DNA from 3 places in the Desulfitobacterium elongatum genome. Region 1 is predicted to be linked to each of the others. Evidence: riboswitches for the same ligand, from Rfam matches in the RefSeq annotation. Region 1 holds a riboswitch; each other region holds the start of a gene.
The links. Region 1 has a riboswitch for glycine ahead of ACZ42W_RS19165 (ACT domain-containing protein). Riboswitches for the same ligand answer to the same signal wherever they lie in the genome.
Positions count from the first base shown of each region.

Region 2: it holds a riboswitch for glycine, as region 1 does, so the genes downstream of both, gcvT (glycine cleavage system aminomethyltransferase GcvT) here and ACZ42W_RS19165 (ACT domain-containing protein) in region 1, are expected to answer to the same signal.
Region 3: it holds a riboswitch for glycine, as region 1 does, so the genes downstream of both, ACZ42W_RS00285 (alanine/glycine:cation symporter family protein) here and ACZ42W_RS19165 (ACT domain-containing protein) in region 1, are expected to answer to the same signal.

Region 1 covers NZ_AP038772.1:4,053,109-4,056,385, forward strand. The annotation lists gene ACZ42W_RS19155 (cupin domain-containing protein) at 1-108, opposite strand, end outside; gene ACZ42W_RS19160 (DUF711 family protein) at 301-1,668, opposite strand; gene ACZ42W_RS19165 (ACT domain-containing protein) at 1,680-1,979, opposite strand; glycine riboswitch at 2,144-2,235, opposite strand; glycine riboswitch at 2,242-2,317, opposite strand; gene ACZ42W_RS19170 (N-acetyltransferase family protein) at 2,494-2,967, shown strand; gene ACZ42W_RS19175 (undecaprenyl-diphosphate phosphatase) at 3,061-3,277, opposite strand, start outside.
Region 2 covers NZ_AP038772.1:1,190,184-1,193,460, forward strand. The annotation lists partial or broken gene ACZ42W_RS05505 (sugar diacid recognition domain-containing protein) at 1-180, shown strand, start outside; gene ACZ42W_RS05510 (methyl-accepting chemotaxis protein) at 268-693, shown strand; glycine riboswitch at 825-933, shown strand; glycine riboswitch at 936-1,010, shown strand; gene gcvT (glycine cleavage system aminomethyltransferase GcvT) at 1,108-2,208, shown strand; gene gcvH (glycine cleavage system protein GcvH) at 2,533-2,919, shown strand; gene gcvPA (aminomethyl-transferring glycine dehydrogenase subunit GcvPA) at 2,921-3,277, shown strand, end outside.
Region 3 covers NZ_AP038772.1:48,407-51,683, forward strand. The annotation lists gene ACZ42W_RS00280 (DUF2156 domain-containing protein) at 1-382, shown strand, start outside; gene ACZ42W_RS00285 (alanine/glycine:cation symporter family protein) at 519-1,898, opposite strand; glycine riboswitch at 2,055-2,144, opposite strand; gene ACZ42W_RS00290 (CarD family transcriptional regulator) at 2,427-2,912, opposite strand.

The DNA.
Region 1 (3,277 bases):
AGGGATTTGAGCAATTGTCATGCTGATAACTTGACCTTGTTTGTATTCGATAAGTTCTTTAAGATTGAGAGCTTGTGAGAATTCAATATTTTTCATGATATTAACCATTTAAAGTCCCCCTTTAAATTATCTTTTAGCTTATGACTTATTCTAACCCTTTTAGCATTTAAAATAATGTGATTGGAATCACTTTAAAATGAAAATATTTCCTCCTCACTCTTACCCTCCATATAATTCTTTACCCCGCATCACTCGACTCAGACTTGATCCTAGTGATACGGGGTAGTTTTCGTGTAAATCTTAGTTTGATAAACTTGTAATGGGAGCGGGAATCCTCCCTCCACGCCTTATAAACTGACGAGAAGAGAAAGGGTTAATCTTAATGACGGGTGCTCCACCAAGTAGCCCTCCAAATTCAACTCGATCTCCAGCCTTTTTCCCTATCGCCGGAATCACTCGAACTGCAGTCGTTTTTTTGTTGATCATTCCAATGGCTGCCTCATCAGCAATAATGCCCGCAATCGTCTCTGCCTCAACATCCCCTGGGATTGCAATCATGTCTAGTCCAACGGAACAAACACAGGTCATTGCCTCAAGCTTCTCTATGCTTAACGCTCCTGTTTCTACGGCATAGGACATCCCCGCATCTTCAGAAACCGGGATGAAAGCCCCGCTCAAACCTCCCACATGAGAGGAAGCCATGGCTCCACCTTTTTTTACCGCATCATTTAATAATGCTAAAGCAGCAGTAGTTCCATGAGCACCACAGCGTTCCAAGCCCATATTCTCTAAGATTTCGGCAACGCTATCCCCTATAGCCGGCGTTGGAGCCAACGAAAGATCAACGATTCCAAATGGAACTTTTAATTCTTTGGAAGCCTCGCGCCCAATCAACTCACCCATTCGTGTAATTTTAAAGGCTGTGCGCTTGATCAAATTGGCCAGTTCCCCTAAATCCGCATCCGGGTGTTTTTTTACAGTATGTGCTACAACACCAGGACCACTTACTCCTACGTTGATAACAACTTCCGGTTCTCCCACACCGTGGAAAGCCCCCGCCATGAAGGGGTTATCCTCTGGAGCATTGCAAAAGACCACTAGCTTAGCTGCAGCAATCCCGTCCTGATCCGCAGTGCGGTGCGCGCATTCGAGAACGACTTGTCCCATCTTTAAGACGGCATCCATATTTATTCCAGCCTTCGTCGATCCGATATTCACTGAAGAACACACGTATTCGGTCTCCGCAAGGGCCTGGGGAATCGCTTCAATCAAGGCTTCATCTCCGCGGGTTAAACCCTTTTGGACCAGCGCCGAAAATCCTCCTAAGAAGTTAATACCCACTGTTTTCGCAGCCCGATCCAAAGTTCTCGCCAAGCGAACCATATCCTCTGGATGAAAATTAGATCCCAGCAGGGCCACTGGAGTGACTGACACTCGCTTGTTGACAATTGGAATCCCGTAGCGTGCAGCCAAGCTTTCACCAACACTCACCAAATTTTCTGCTTGGCGAGTAATTTTATCGTAAACCTTCTGCTCCACGCGCTTTATGTCATCCCCAGCACAATCCAATAAACTGATACCCATGGTTATCGTACGAATATCTAGATTCTCATTTTCAACCATTTCAAGGGTCTGTAAAATTTCATGAGGTGCCAAGTGCATTTTCATGATAAGCCTCCCTATACTCTGTGCATGAACGAAAAAATATCCTCATGCTGTACATTAACTTTCAAGCCCCGCTCCGTTCCTTCGCGCTTCAATTTCTCGGTAATCTCAGCTAAGGCTACAGAGGATTGACTGACATCCACGATCATAATCATGGTAAAAAAACCTTGCAAGATGGTCTGACTAAGGTCCAATACGTTAATTGAATTCTCAGCTAAACGCCCTGTTAACCAAGCAATAATTCCGATTTGGTCTTTTCCCAAGATTGTAATAATGACCCGATTTGATTTTTCATGTGTTGTTTCCAATGGCATTTTTCTTACCTCTTTTCCATCTTCTTTTTGCAGTCTCTTCCTTATCATTCCCATTCATCCCACTAAAAAAGAGCCAAATCAGATTTTGATTTGACTCTGGAGAGTACTTTAAAGAATATTTTTAAAAAGGAAATAAGACAATTCCATGAATTATCCTCATCAAAAATATATCCTCTGTCCTTTTGCCTGAGAGATTTAACAGCTATAGCTGTTTTGCACCTTCGGCGTCCTTTCGGAACTCTCCAGAGTCCTGTCCGTTTCCAGTTCCACTTCATTTAAAGTACCTGAGAGTATAACTCCGTCGGTGGGCGTAACCGCCACTCTCCTGAAAACATCATCCAGCCCTATTTAATATTAAAACGTATTATAAACACAGTTACAAAGAATTGCAACCCCAACTTCTCATGAGGGGATCTACTAAAGCTGCAAGTTGAAAAAGACTCAATTGAAAAAGTCCAGCCTTCAGCTTATGATTATTCAATAGCAAGGACATTAGGTACGAGGAGGAGTTTCGATGAATATAAGAAAAGCAATCCTTGACGACTACGCTGGAATAATTGAACTATACTCAGAACTTGATGGATTGCATCGTTCGAATCACACAGAACTCTTTATACAGCCCGAGGGACCTTCTCGGTCGAAAGAATATATTACCGATTTAGTTCATGGTAATGATAAGGCTCTTTTTGTTGCCGAAGAGGATTCCCAGATTATTGGTCTAGCAGAGTGCCTCATCATGAGGTCACCAAACTTCCCTGTCATAAAAAAAAGAGAATGGGTTCAGCTCGATAGTATTGCAGTAAGGCATGATTACCAGCACCGAAATATTGGCTCTTCCCTTTTAGACGTCGTCATTCAATGGGCTCAAAGCATGAACATCGATCGGATTGAAGTAAAAGTGTATTCCTTTAATACGAATGCACTTGAGTTTTATAATAAAAATGACTTCAAAGATTTGGCCAGAATAATGTATCTGAATCTGGAATAAGAAATGTACATATATACTTCTAGAAGCAACTGCAAGAATGAGACTTTTTCTATGACCTTTATATGCCACTCGTTGTACATCTATAGAATAGAATTATAAATAGATCACATAGATTAAAGCAGCTAGCACAATCCGATAAAGCGCAAACGGCACAAGCTTGATTCGGTTAATAAGATTTAGAAACAAACGAATAAAAAGTAATGCGAATACAAAGGCACTGATAAAACCAACGATGAAAAAGGGTAAGACATCAAGCGTAAAGTATTGCCAATTTTTCAAGAGAGATAAACCACTTGCTCCTAACATTATC
Region 2 (3,277 bases), 1.9 Mb from region 1:
CCGATCCACGAAATCGCAGTGACCAAAGAGGATGAGGAAAATTCTCAAGGGCAGCGTGAAGGGTTTAACATTGCTATTCGACTGGAGGGACAGAAGGTAGGCACCTTTGGAATTGCAGGGCCCTTGAAGATTGTCACACCTGTCGCCAAGGTAGCTGCGGGAATGATCGCTTCCACGATGCGTGACGAAGAATTGAAAGGAACGCTTAGGGAGCAGGTTGAACGTTTAGGACAAGCACTAGAACAGGCCGCCGGTGCCATTCAAGAAATGGCAGCCTCCTCAGAGGAGGTTGCAAGCGTCAGCCAAACCGTAGCCTCTGTGGCACAGGACGCTCAACAACAAGTAAAAGCCACAGGGAATGCCTTAGAATTTATTCGACGCGTTTCCAAACAAACCAATCTCTTGGGATTGAATGCGGCGATTGAGGCAGCCCGAGCTGGAGAGCAAGGAAAAGGATTCTCTGTTGTGGCGGGAGAGGTTCGAAAACTTGCTGACGAGAGTAATCGTTCGGCTAATGAGATTAATGAATTGCTTATACAGTTTCAAGGAACGATGGAGCAGATTACTGAAGGAGTATTTCAGAATAATATCATTACACAGGAACAAGCCCGGGCTACACAGGAGATTACCCGAATGGTCGAAGAGGTTCAACAGGTTGGAAATGAACTGAATGCCCTTGCTCAAAAGCTTTAGCTCGTAGGATGCAGGAGTCTTAGTGGCAGTTAGTCTCGAAAAGAAACTGAAAAATCTTTTTTTACCTAGTAGACGAATAAGCCCCTTGGCGACTATAATAGAGTGGCAAAGGAAAAGTGAATATGTTCCGGATGATTTCAGTAGGAGAGACTCGGCAAAGCCGGGCGCCGTAGGAGAAACTTCCTGATGATCGCTCATTCAGGAGGGGAAGCTCTCAGGCAAAAGTACTGCTGGAAGACGGGACTCTGGAGAGTTTCTCGTAAGGAGAACACCAAAGGGGAGCCGAAAGGCGAATCTCTCAGGTTAAAGGACAGAGTTGCGCGATGCGCGATTTTCTGTCTTTTTTTATTTAACAATTCTTATCATGATTTTCTAAATTTCGTGCATACTCAAACTTTAAGGAGGTGTCTGAAAGTGACAGAACTCAAAAGAACCCCCCTTTATGAAGAACATCAAAAAGCAGGAGCCAAACTTATTGATTTCGGGGGCTGGGAAATGCCGGTCCAATACGCAGGTGTCATCGAAGAACATAATACAGTAAGGACCAAAGCTGGACTTTTCGATGTATCCCACATGGGAGAGGTGGACGTCAAAGGAAAGGACGCCCTTGCATTTGTTCAGTACATAATCACAAATGACGTAACGCGTATCCAGGATGGCCAAATTCTCTATTCTCCGATGTGTTATTCCAATGGGGGAATCGTTGATGACCTACTAGTTTATCGTTATGATGGGGAACATTTTTACATCGTAGTTAATGCCTCCAATGCCGATAAGGACTTCGCTTGGATGCAGGAGAAGGCAGAGGGATTTAATATTCAATTGGAAAACCGTTCAAATCAAGTTGCCCAATTGGCTTTGCAGGGACCCCTCGCAGAGAAAATTCTCCAAAGACTCACTTCTGTAAATTTGGCAGAAATCAAATATTACTGGTTTAAACACGGTGTAGTGGATGGAATCTCTTGTCTTATTTCTCGGACCGGTTATACCGGAGAGGACGGGTTTGAGGTTTATCTTGCTCCCGAAAAAGCGTCCCAGCTCTGGAGAAAAATTCTTGAAGAAGGTTCAGCCGAAGGAATACAGCCGATTGGACTTGGTGCACGGGATACCCTTCGTTTCGAAGCTCGGTTACCCCTTTACGGCAACGAACTTGGCCCAGATATTTCTCCTTTGGAAGCAGGGCTTGGTTTTTTTGTAAAGCTTGAGAAAGAAAGCTTTGTCGGGAAAGACGCGCTACTTGAACAAAAGGAAAAAGGGGTTCCCCGTAAACTTGTCGGGCTGGAAATGATTGAGCGCGGGATTGCTCGTTCCCATTATCCGCTTCAAAAAGCTGGAGAAGAGGTAGGCTTTGTAACCTCAGGTTCCTTCTCCCCAACCTTGGATAAAAATATTGCGCTTGGACTCATTCGTGCAGACTTAGCGCAGCAGGGAGAAACTTTGGAGGTTATCATTCGGGGTAAGGCGGTCAAGGCACAGATAATTCCGTCGTTGTTCTATAAGAGACAGAAAGCGTGATTCTCCAGGATTTCGTTTTCCACCGTTCGCTCCGTAAGCTACGCGGAGCAAACTAATCGCTCAAGTTCTCCGCTCCGACGGGTTCCCGGCCAAATCGGCGTCCATGCCTCGTGGCCGGTTGGAAACGTCGTGTTTCCAACCCGTCTCCGCTGCATACTTTTCGCGAAGTTTGCTTTCCTGCTCGCTTAGAAGCCGCTCTCTTTTGTAAAACGAAATCCTTGGGTATTATTTTAAGGATTTAGGCTTTTATAGACTAAGTTTTTAACGAGAATCAAAATTAAGCTAAGTATCAAGTATCAATAATAAGTTTAGGAGGATGAATTTATGAATCCAGTAGAATTAAAGTACAGCAAATCCCACGAGTGGGCGAAAGTTGAAGGGAATATCGTAACTCTCGGAATCACAGAGCATGCTCAAGAAAGTCTAGGGGATGTTGTTTTCGTAGAACTGCCAGAAAACGGAACGACTGTAGTCGCAGGAAGATCCTATGGGACTGTAGAGTCTGTCAAAGCAGTTTCTGATATTATTTCTGCGGTCAGTGGAAAAGTAGTTGAATATAATCAAGATGCTCTGGATGCGCCGGATCTCTTGAATAGCGCCCCTTATAGTGATGGATGGTTGATTAAGGTAGAAGCCGATGATCTTAAAGACTTAGATGAGTTGCTGACAGCCGCTGAATATGAGGCGTTTCTAGCGGAGGAGGGCCATTAAGATGAATTATGTGCCGAACACGGCGAACCAGCAGGAAAAAATCCTTGCCCGGATCGGAGTAAAATCGATGGAAGAGCTTTTTGCGGATATCCCGGAAAGCGTTCGGCGCCAGGCTCAGTTAAGCATCCGAGGTGGAATGTCTGAATTTGAACTCGTGAAGCATGTAAAAGGGCTTGCCAGTAAAAATACAACGATCGATGACTATGCTTCCTATCTCGGAGCAGGTGCTTATGAACATTATATTCCAAGCTTTGTCGATCAACTTTTGCTTCGTTCCGAATTTTATACAGCCTATACACCCTATCAACCCGAGATTAGCCAGGGAACACTTCAGGCGATCTATGAGTATCAAACTCTC
Region 3 (3,277 bases), 800 kb from region 1:
TAGGCAGCTCCTTTGTGAGCTTGAGGGGATCAGAGACGTCTTAAACCACCTTGAGGACCTCGAAGTTATTGGTATGGCAGTGTATGTCGATGGGAAAATCGCTGGCTTTACTTTTGGAGAGATAGTAAATAGTAAAATGGCGGTCATTCATATCGAAAAAGGGAATACAAAATATAAAGGTATCTACGCCTTTATCAATAAAACCTTCGCAGAAAATTATTTGCACAATGTCATGTATATCAATCGAGAAGAGGATTTGGGAATACTCGGGTTAAGAAAGGCCAAATTGGCCTATGATCCTATAAAACTTGAGAAAAAATTTATTGTTAGCCCCATTTGTTGTGAGACGGGTTATTCGGAGAGAATGATTATCAGGGCTTAAAAGTTGAAAAGAGGGACCTGTTCCCTCTTTTCAACCCGTTTAGACCCTCATGTTCATAGATATTCTAGGAAATGCCAAAGGCAAAATAAAAGCACGACCCGCATAAGGTCGTGCTTCCTATTCTGCATGGTAAATTTTATTTTCCGCTGAGGCGAATAGGCTCGTCTGAGACCTCATCCAAACGCTCTTCCCAGAGATACTTCTTTGTTTCTGATACAATGACTCCGCTTAAGAGGAGTAGCGCTACGAGGTTTGGAACCGCCATCAGGGCATTCATGGCATCAGCCATATCCCATACCAAAGCAAGTTTCATTGTAGAACCCACGAATACAGCGATGACCCAGAGGATGCGGTAAGGCATAATCGCTATTTTCCCAAATAAGTATTCAATCGCTCTCTCACCATAGTAAGACCAGCCCAGGATGGTTGAGAATACGAAGGTTAAAAGCCCTACAGTAAGAACAATCGGACCAACCACAGGAATTTGAGCAAAGGCCATATTGGTCAGTGCAGCACCTTTTAAGCCCTCTGCGGCCGCAGGATTTCTTATGATGCTGCTTACTACGACGATACCGGTCATTGCGCAAACAACTACAGTATCCCAGAAGGTTCCGGTAGAAGAAACCAGAGCCTGCCGAACAGGGTTTCTCGTTTGAGCTGCGGCTGCTACGATGGGGGCTGATCCTAATCCAGACTCGTTGGAGAAGAGGCCACGAGCAATACCGTAGCGTGCAGCCATCATTACGGATGCTCCAATGAAGCCGCCACCAGCTGCACTAGGGGTAAAGGCAGATTTGAAGATTAAAGAAATGGCAGGAGCTACATACGCAGAATTCATAGCTAAAATGACAATACAACCAAGGACATAAAAAATGGCCATGAACGGAACGAGTTTCTCACACACGTTGGCAATGGACTTAACTCCACCAATAATGACGACACCAGTGAGGACTGCCATAATAAGACCGCTGATATAGGGAGAAACGGTAAAAGTATCATAGACCATAGTAGATATCGAATTGGCTTGAACCATGTTACCAATCCCAAAGGCGGCAATCGAAGTGAAGATACAGAATAACACAGCAAGCCATTTCTGACCCAGCCCGTTTTCGAGTGCATACATGGGTCCACCGAGCATTGTCCCATCAGAGGTTTTGACTCGATATTTGACAGACAGTAGGGCCTCAGAGTACTTAGTTGCGATACCAAATACTCCTGTAAGCCAGCACCATAGTACAGCGCCTGGACCGCCCAAGGCAACCGCGGTAGCTACACCGACGATATTACCAGTACCAATGGTTGCAGCCAAAGCTGTGGTAAGGGCACCGAATTGACTTACATCCCCATCAGCAGATGTGTCCTTGGTTACAGAGAGTTTAATTGCCTTGATGATGTATTTTTGGATGAAGCGTGTTCGAAACGTTAAAAATAAGTGCGTACCAAAAAGTAGAATCAGCATTGGGGGGCCCCAGAGGTAATTGTTTAACCAGAGAATAAAATTGTGAAAGCCTTCCATCGTTTTGTCTCCTCCTTTATTTCCTCTAATCTTCTTTGTTGCAGTCTCTTGAGGGACTGCTTTTATTTATAAAAAGAGCCAAATCGTAAAGGATTTGACTCTGTAGTGTAAGTATAAGTCTAAGAAGAGATCGCTTAAAAGCTGTCCCTTAATAAACATTCATACTCTGTCCTTTTGCCTGAGAGATTTACGAAAAAATACATTGCCCCTTCGGCGCCCGATTTGGGTCTCTCCAGAGTTCTGTCAATCTACGGTCTTACTTAAATTCAAGTGCCTGAAAGTTTAACTTCTTCGGCGAGCCATAAGCCACTCTCCCGTAGATATCATCCAGTAATTATTCAGTTTTTTAGTTAATTATTTAATATTATAGTTTCGCTTACCCTTTTATTCAAGGGAATTCTTGGGAAGCTGGCTATGAATTATGTATACTTTCAAAAAGAGTCTTCGAATTCCAGAAAGAGAGAACTAGAGCCGTCCCTTTGTTACACAAAAAGAGACCAATCAATTCACATTGAGTTGGTCTCTAACTTAGATATTGATGACTTTATCCAACATATCTATAGCTTGCTCCTTTGGAACTTCTTTGACTTGGATAAATTCGCTGGTCAAAATTCGGAGGGCGTTTTCCAACATCGTTTTATCTTCAGAACCTAGCTTCTTAATTTTACTTTTCCGCATTAAATCACGGATGATCTCAGTTCCTTTGTAAATATCGCCTGACTTTATCTTGTTTTTATTCATATCTCGACGATATCTCTGGTTATCATCACTTAAGGGGTCGGTTTCCCCATTATACAAGTCGTCGAGTACATTTTGTAGAACATCGGGTTTGACGACCTGTCGAATGCCTAAATCATTTGCCTTTTCAATAGGGATCATTATTTTCATTCTGATGTGAGGGATATTTAGGAAATAGTAAATTCGGTTTTTTCCTAGGACTTCCTTTTCTTCGATGGCTTCAATTACGCCTGCACCATACATAGGATAAAGAACCTTATCGCCAACTTGAAACAATAAACCCACCTCCTATGTGACTCGTTGATTACATCTAAGTATATCATGCTTTGACATTCAATGCAAAATAATTATTTTACCATATTGTAAATTAAAATGTCAATACCGTTTTTTCGAAAATAATGATAAAAAGACTGGATTTTCCAAAAATATATGGTCTTACCCTAGAGATTTACTGTTTAGACAAATTCATCTCGAAAGAGAGGACCCTTGAGAGTAAAGGATTTACATATCTAGGAAAATAATCTATAATAAAACCTAGATGGACTCATCATATTCCCACATTTAGAGTCGAATAGGGTATAAAACAGCGGCTATCAAGCGAACGATAGTCGCTCTATGTTTATTGAGAAAAGGAAGGATAA